DNA from 2 places in the Cryobacterium sandaracinum genome. Region 1 is predicted to be linked to the other one. Evidence: predicted binding sites of a transcription regulator. Region 1 holds the regulator's gene; the other holds the start of a gene.
What was found. The regulator HrcA, encoded in region 1, represses chaperone genes, less so after heat shock. The targets are predictions, from matches to a motif close to TTNGCACTCGNNNNNNNCGAGTGCNAA.
Positions count from the first base shown of each region.

Region 1 (3,409 bases):
GTCACCGTCTCGACGCGCAGGGTCAGCAGCCGCGCATCTGCGTCAACGACGGTGGCGGCGAGCATGAGCCCGGCCCCGTTCCCGATCTGCAGGCGCTCGCCCGGGCGCACCCGGCTGACGGTGACCGCGTGCCGGGCCTCGGCGCCACCGATGCCGACGACCGCCCCCGGCACGCAATCGGCGGCGTGGAGCGCCTCATCGATGAAGAAGTGTGCCATCGACGCCTAGCCGCGAAACCGATCGCGCAGCTTGGCGAAAAGTCCCTGCTGAAAGGCGCTGAGGGCAGGAACCGGCGCCTTGTGGCGGGCCGCAAAGGCCTCGATCAGCTCCCGCTCCTTGTGGTCGAGACGGGTCGGTGTGACCACGTGCACGCCGACCTTCAGGTCGCCGCGTCCGTTCCCGCGCAGACGGGTTACGCCGCGGTCCTTGACCGTGATGATCTCGGCGCTCTGCGTGCCCGGCCTGAGCTCGACCTCGATGTCGCCATCGAGCGCCTTGACGGTCGCGGATCTGCCGAGGATGGCATCCGTCATCGGCACCTCGAGGGTGCAGAGCAGGTCGTCGCCGTCACGGCTGAACACGTCGTGGTGGCGCACCTTCATCTCAAGGTAGAGGTCGCCGTTGGGACCGCCGGCCGGACCGGCCTCGCCGCTGCCGGGCATCTGCAGGCGCAGGCCCGTGTCGACCCCCGCCGGGATGTCGACGGGGACCGTGCGACGCGCTCGCACGCGGCCCTGGCCCTGGCAGGTGACGCAGGGAGTGGCGATGATCGTGCCGTAGCCGCGGCAGGAACCGCAGGGGCTGCTCGTCATGACATTGCCGAGCAGCGACCGCACGGCGCGCTGGATGGTGCCGGTGCCGTGGCAGATGTCGCAGGTGACGGGCGCGGTGCCCGGCTGGCAGCACGTGCCGCTGCAGGTCGCGCACATGATGGCCGTGTCGACCTCGAGCTCCCGGTGCGTGCCGAAGATGATCTCATCGAGGTCGAGGTCGACCCGGATCAGGGCATCCTGGCCGCGCTCACGGCGCGACCGAGGCCCGCGGCTGGATCCCCCGCCGCCGAAGAAGGTCTCGAAAATGTCGCCGAAGTTGCCGAAGTTGCCGTCGAAACCGGCGCCTCCGCCGCCGCCCGAGCGGCCGTTGCCGCCACGGTCGTAGTTGTCGCGTTGCTTGACGTCGCTGAGCACGTCGTAGGCGTGCGTGACGGATTTGAAGCGCTCGGATGCATCCGCGCCCGGGTTCACGTCGGGGTGCAGCTGCCGGGCCAGCCTGCGGTAGGCCTTCTTGATCTCGTCGGTCGAGGCGTCGCGGGCAACGCCGAGTACTTCGTAATGGTCAGCCAAAGCTGGCTCTCCTAGGTCTGTTCTGAAATGTGGTGTTCCGCCGGCTTCTCGGCCGAGGGGAACTGGTCAATTCTCGCCGAGAAGGCGTGAAAGGTAGCGGGCGACCGCACGGACGGCCGCCATGTTGTTCGAGTAGTCCATCCGAGTGGGGCCGAGTACGCCGAGGCGCGCCAGGTTGCCGCCCTGCGAGGAGTAGCCGCTGGTGAGCACGGATGTCTCGGCCAGACCGAACGGGGCATTCTCCCGGCCGATACTGACGGACACGCCGTGCTGGTCAGAGGCCATCTCGCCGAACAGCCGCAGAAGCACGACCTGTTCCTCGATGGCCTCGAGCACCGGGAAAATGCTGCCGGTGAAGTCTTCCTCGGTGCGCACGAGGTTGGCGGCGCCGGCCATCACGAGCCGGTCCTGCCTGTTCGCGCCGACCTGGTCCCGCAGGGTGCCGGTGATCAGATCCACCGCCTCCTGCTGCTCGAGCGGGCCGAGGCCGGAGCCGGCGGTGAGAGAGCTGCCGGTAAGGGTGCTGGCGGCCTCGCTCATGCCCAGCCCGACCAGAGCAGAATTCAACCGGGTGCGCAGTTCGATCAGAACGGGTTCAGCCAGAGGCCGGGGCAGGTCGACGACGCGTTGCTCGACCCGTCCGGCATCCGTGATCAGAACCGACAGGAGGCGAGTCTCGGACAGGGGCACCAGTTCGATGTGGCGCACCTTCGCGCGGGACAGCGACGGATACTGCACCAGGGCGACCTGATGGGTGAGCTGCGAGAGCAGCCGCACGCTGCGGGCCAGCACCTCGTCAAGGTCGGCCGACTGACCGAGGAACGTCTCGATGGCTTGGCGCTGCGCCGCCGAGAGCGGGCGCAGATCGGCGAGATGGTCGACGAACAGGCGGTAGCCCTTATCGGTGGGGATGCGGCCCGACGAGGTATGCGGAGCCGCGATCAACTCTTCCTCTTCGAGCAGGGCCATGTCGTTGCGGATCGTGGCCGCCGAGACCCCGAAGGAATGCCGGTCGACGATAGATTTGGAACCGACGGGTTCGCGGGAGGCTACATAGTCCTGAACGATCACACGCAGGACTTCGAGACTGCGATCGGACACCATGGCGCTCGCCTCCTCCCAGCGTCGCGAGTGCAGCATCGATTGGCACTCGCGGTATGTGACTGCCAATCATACCGCGACCGGCTGGGCTTACCCATTGCTCCCCAATGTTGGGGCGCAGTAACTTAGGCATGTAGCACCTCTTCCCCGGTGCACTGAAAGGCATGATCATGAGTAATTTCACTGGTCCCGGACCCGATGATCCGTACCAGGGCCAACGGCCGCCGCAACCGCCCTACCAGCCTGCCGCCCCGGGACCGTCGGCACCCCTGACGGAGGCGGATGACCGCCAATGGGCGTCCCTCGCACATCTGGGCGGGATCCTCATGTTCGTGCCGTCCCTGGTGCTGTGGCTGCTCTTCAAGGACCGCGGACCTCTGACCAGCGTCGAGGCGAAGGAAGCGCTCAACTTTCAGATCACGCTTCTGATCGGCTACTTCGCGATCAACTTTTTTGCGACGGTTATCGGCTTCCTCACATTCGGCATCGGCGGCGTCATCGGCGGTCTCGCCTGGGTGCTGTACATCCTCGGTGTTGTCTTCTCGGTGCTCGGCTACCTCCAGGCGAAGGACGGCAACCACTACCGGTACCCGTTCGCCCTGCGCCTGATCAAGTAGCCCGGCGCACTCGGTTTTTCTTCAGAAGGAGCACCAATGACCAATTCCACCCCACCACCGCCGCCCAACCCGAACCAGGCTCCCACCCCGATGAACCCGGCCGACGAAAAACTGTGGGCCACCCTCGTGCACGTCGGCGGCATTCTGTTCTATTTCGTGCCGGCCCTGATCGGCTACATCGTGCTCAAGGACCGCGGCCCGTTCATCCGGGCACACACCGCGACCGCACTGAACTTCCAGCTCACGCTCCTGATCGCCTACGCGGTCGGCGGCGTCCTGACGATCATCCTCGTCGGCTACCTCGTTCTCCTGGCTGCCTCCGTTCTGATGGTCGTGTTCGGCATCATG
Region 1 is NZ_SOGO01000038.1:106,222-109,630, forward strand. Features, by position in the region: gene E3T25_RS14260 (16S rRNA (uracil(1498)-N(3))-methyltransferase) at 1-218, opposite strand, end outside; gene dnaJ (molecular chaperone DnaJ) at 225-1,343, opposite strand; gene hrcA (heat-inducible transcriptional repressor HrcA) at 1,410-2,447, opposite strand; gene E3T25_RS14275 (DUF4870 domain-containing protein) at 2,615-3,061, shown strand; gene E3T25_RS14280 (DUF4870 domain-containing protein) at 3,098-3,409, shown strand, end outside.

Region 2 (3,409 bases), on a different contig from region 1:
CACCTTGTCGGCGACAACGCCCGGCTCCATGCCGGCGTTGAGGGCGATCTGCTTGAGTGGAGCGTCGATGGCAACCTTGACGATGTTCGCTCCCGTTGCCTCGTCGCCGACCAGCTCGAGCTTCTCGAACGCGGTCTTGCCGGCCTGGATCAGCGCAACGCCACCACCGGCGACGATGCCCTCTTCGACGGCAGCCTTCGCGTTGCGGACGGCATCCTCGATGCGGTGCTTGCGCTCCTTGAGCTCAACCTCCGTCGCGGCGCCGGCCTTGATGACTGCGACTCCGCCGGCGAGCTTGGCGAGGCGCTCCTGGAGCTTCTCGCGGTCGTAGTCACTGTCGGTGTTTTCGATCTCGCTGCGGATCTGCTGGACACGTCCGGCGATGGCTTCGGGGTCTCCGGCGCCTTCGACGATGGTGGTCTCGTCCTTGGTGATGACGATCTTGCGCGCGTTGCCGAGGAGGTCAAGCGTGACGTTCTCGAGCTTGAGACCGACCTCTTCGCTGATGACCTGTCCACCGGTGAGGATGGCGATGTCCTGCAGCTGGGCCTTGCGACGGTCGCCGAAGCCGGGAGCCTTGACGGCGACCGACTTGAAGATTCCGCGGATCTTGTTCACCACGAGCGTGGCCAAGGCCTCGCCGTCGACGTCCTCGGCGATGATGAGGAGCTGCTTGCCGGTCTGGATGACCTTGTCCACGATGGGGAGCAGGTCCTTGATGTTGGAGACCTTGGAGTTGACGATCAGGATGTAGGGGTCTTCGAAGACCGCTTCCTGACGGTCGGGGTCGGTCACGAAGTAGGCGGACAGGAAGCCCTTGTCGAAGCGCATGCCCTCGGTGAGCTCGAGCTCGGTGCCGAGAGTGTTCGACTCCTCGACGGTGACAACACCCTCCTTGCCGACCTTGTCGATGGCCTCGGCGATGATGGCGCCGATTTCGGCGTCACCGGCGGAGATGGAAGCGGTGGCCGCGATCTCTTCCTTGGTCTCGACCTCTTTGGCGTTGGCGATGAGCTCAGCGATCACGGCGGCCGTGGCCTTCTCGATGCCACGCTTGAGGCTGATCGGGTCTGCTCCGGCCGCGACGTTGCGCAGGCCTTCACGAACGAGCGCCTGAGCCAGGACGGTGGCGGTGGTGGTTCCGTCGCCCGCGACGTCATCGGTCTTCTTGGCGACCTCCTTGACGAGCTCGGCACCGATCTTCTCGTACGGGTCGTCGAGTTCGATCTCCTTGGCGATGGACACGCCATCGTTGGTGATCGTGGGAGCGCCCCACTTCTTTTCCAGCACCACGTTACGTCCGCGCGGGCCGAGGGTGACCTTGACAGTGTCAGCGAGGATGTTCAGGCCACGCTCAAGGCCGCGACGGGCCTCTTCGTTGAAAGCAATGATCTTTGCCATATGTGTTTCTCGTCCCTCCCGGACGTTACCAAAACGGTGATGGGTTGGCACTCAAACAGAGAGAGTGCCAAGTAGATTCTGGCACTCTGGGGTCGAGAGTGCAAGTGAACGGCAAGGTGCCGCGGCCGCGGCTACGGCACCAGCACAACCGTGCCTCGGTCCGACGGCACCAGCTCGATCCAGGTGTTACCGGCGGCGAGACGAATCGTCACGCCGAAGTCATCGACGAGACGGATGGGGGCGGTCTGGTCGGCCTTGGACCAGACCGCATGCACGGACTTGCCGCCGGCCGACACCCAGGCTTCCCCCGAACCGATCATTGTCGTCGTGGGAACATCCCCGTAGGTGCCGTCGATCGCGACCCGCAGGACCAGGACGTTGGTCGCCCGCAGCTGCGCACCGGTGGCGTCGAGGTCAGGTGCGCCCTCCTGCGAGCGCAGGTAGGCAGCACCGGCCGCATCCCACGTCCAGCCGGGCCAACGGGCGGTGGAGAAGGTGGAGTTGATCGCCGCGACGGGCGCGCCGTCGACGGCCGCGGACGATCCCTGCACGGTCGCGGAGTAGGCAAATTGCTGGTTCGGCGGCGGCACGGTGGCGTTCCGCGCGACGAGCGCTGAGGCCTGGAGGATGACGTTGTGCGGGGCTTCCCGGTCATCCGAACGCGCGAAGAGGCCGGTGTCGTCGGTATCGAAAGCGGCGCTGACGACATCCGTCGCGTCCATCAGGTCGATGAATTTCTGTTGGCCGCCGGAATAAGCCACGATTCCGCCGAAGGGCGCGATGATGTCCGGGTCCATGGGTCGGATCGATCGCACCGGCCCGACGAGTTCAGGCACGTCGGAATGCCAGACCGCGACGTAACGGGTCAGCCCGCCCTCGACCAGTTCTTCGAAGACGATGTCGGCGCGCTCGAGAGAGAGCTGCGGCCTGGCCGCTTCGTGGTTGTCGATCTTCACCGAGAGGGCAGGGTTCTGGAGGCTCCCGGCCGGCACACTCGTGCCACGCAATGGGGCGACCGCCGGGTCTGCGGCCGACTCGAAGGTGGAGTTCCAGGGCGTGCTGGTCGAGCTTGCCGGCGGCTTCGGCGCGTCACTGGCGCATGCGGAGACCAGCAGAAGGGGCGGCAGAAGGACGACCCCGAGCATCCGGATGGACCGGATTCTCGGTGCCGCACTTCGTCGCTGCGCTTGAACCACTATTTTCGTTGTCACGCCCCAAACCCTAACGCGGCTGCACTGCCGCGCACACATGCCTGGGAGCGACCCGACCCTGCGGTCGACCGCTGGAACATCCCCCGCTGGATCAGATCGGACGAACCGCTTCTGCCTGGGGCCCCTTTGCCCCTGTACCCAGTTCGAAGATGACGTGCTGTCCCTCTTCCAGAACCTTGTAGCCGTGCATGTCGATGGCCGAGTAGTGGACGAAGACGTCCTGGCCACCTCCATCGACGGTGATGAAGCCGAAACCCTTTTCAGCGTTGAACCATTTGACGGTTCCGTTCGCCATGTATAACTCCTTGTTGCTGTGAATTCGTCGACACGCGCCCGCTGGCCGTACCGGGCCTGGCGCAAGGATTGCGTCCATTGCATTCGACCGATGGAATACGTCTCCTGCGAGAACGCCCGGTCAAACAAAATGAGGGACCAACGCCCAATTTACGGAAGCTCCGGAAGAACGAAAGGGGGTTGACGCGCGAGCGCCGGACGTATAGGCGACGGCTATTCGGCCGGCTCGTAGTCGGCGCCGACAACAACGGTCAGGTCCGCTGCGGAATCTGCGAAATCGCTTGAAAGCAGCACCTCCGAGCCGGGCAGTGACTCCGCGACTCCGCGGGCCGCTCCCTCCAGGGCCGCGTCGGCGTAGTAAACCGTCGTCGTCTGCACATCCTCCGTGCTCGCGTTGTCCAGCTCTTCGATCGTCCAGCCCTCCGCCTCGAGGAGATCGCCAACGGACCGGGCGATCCCCTCGCCGGCGGTCCCGTTCAAAACGGTCACGGTCGAGTCAGGGT
Region 2 is NZ_SOGO01000026.1:72,190-75,598, reverse strand. Features, by position in the region: gene groL (chaperonin GroEL) at 1-1,401, opposite strand, end outside; gene E3T25_RS09590 (DUF3048 domain-containing protein) at 1,533-2,546, opposite strand; gene E3T25_RS09585 (cold-shock protein) at 2,704-2,907, opposite strand; gene E3T25_RS09580 (LytR C-terminal domain-containing protein) at 3,120-3,409, opposite strand, start outside.
Region 2: the regulator HrcA is predicted to act here: its motif matches at 1,446-1,472, upstream of groL (chaperonin GroEL).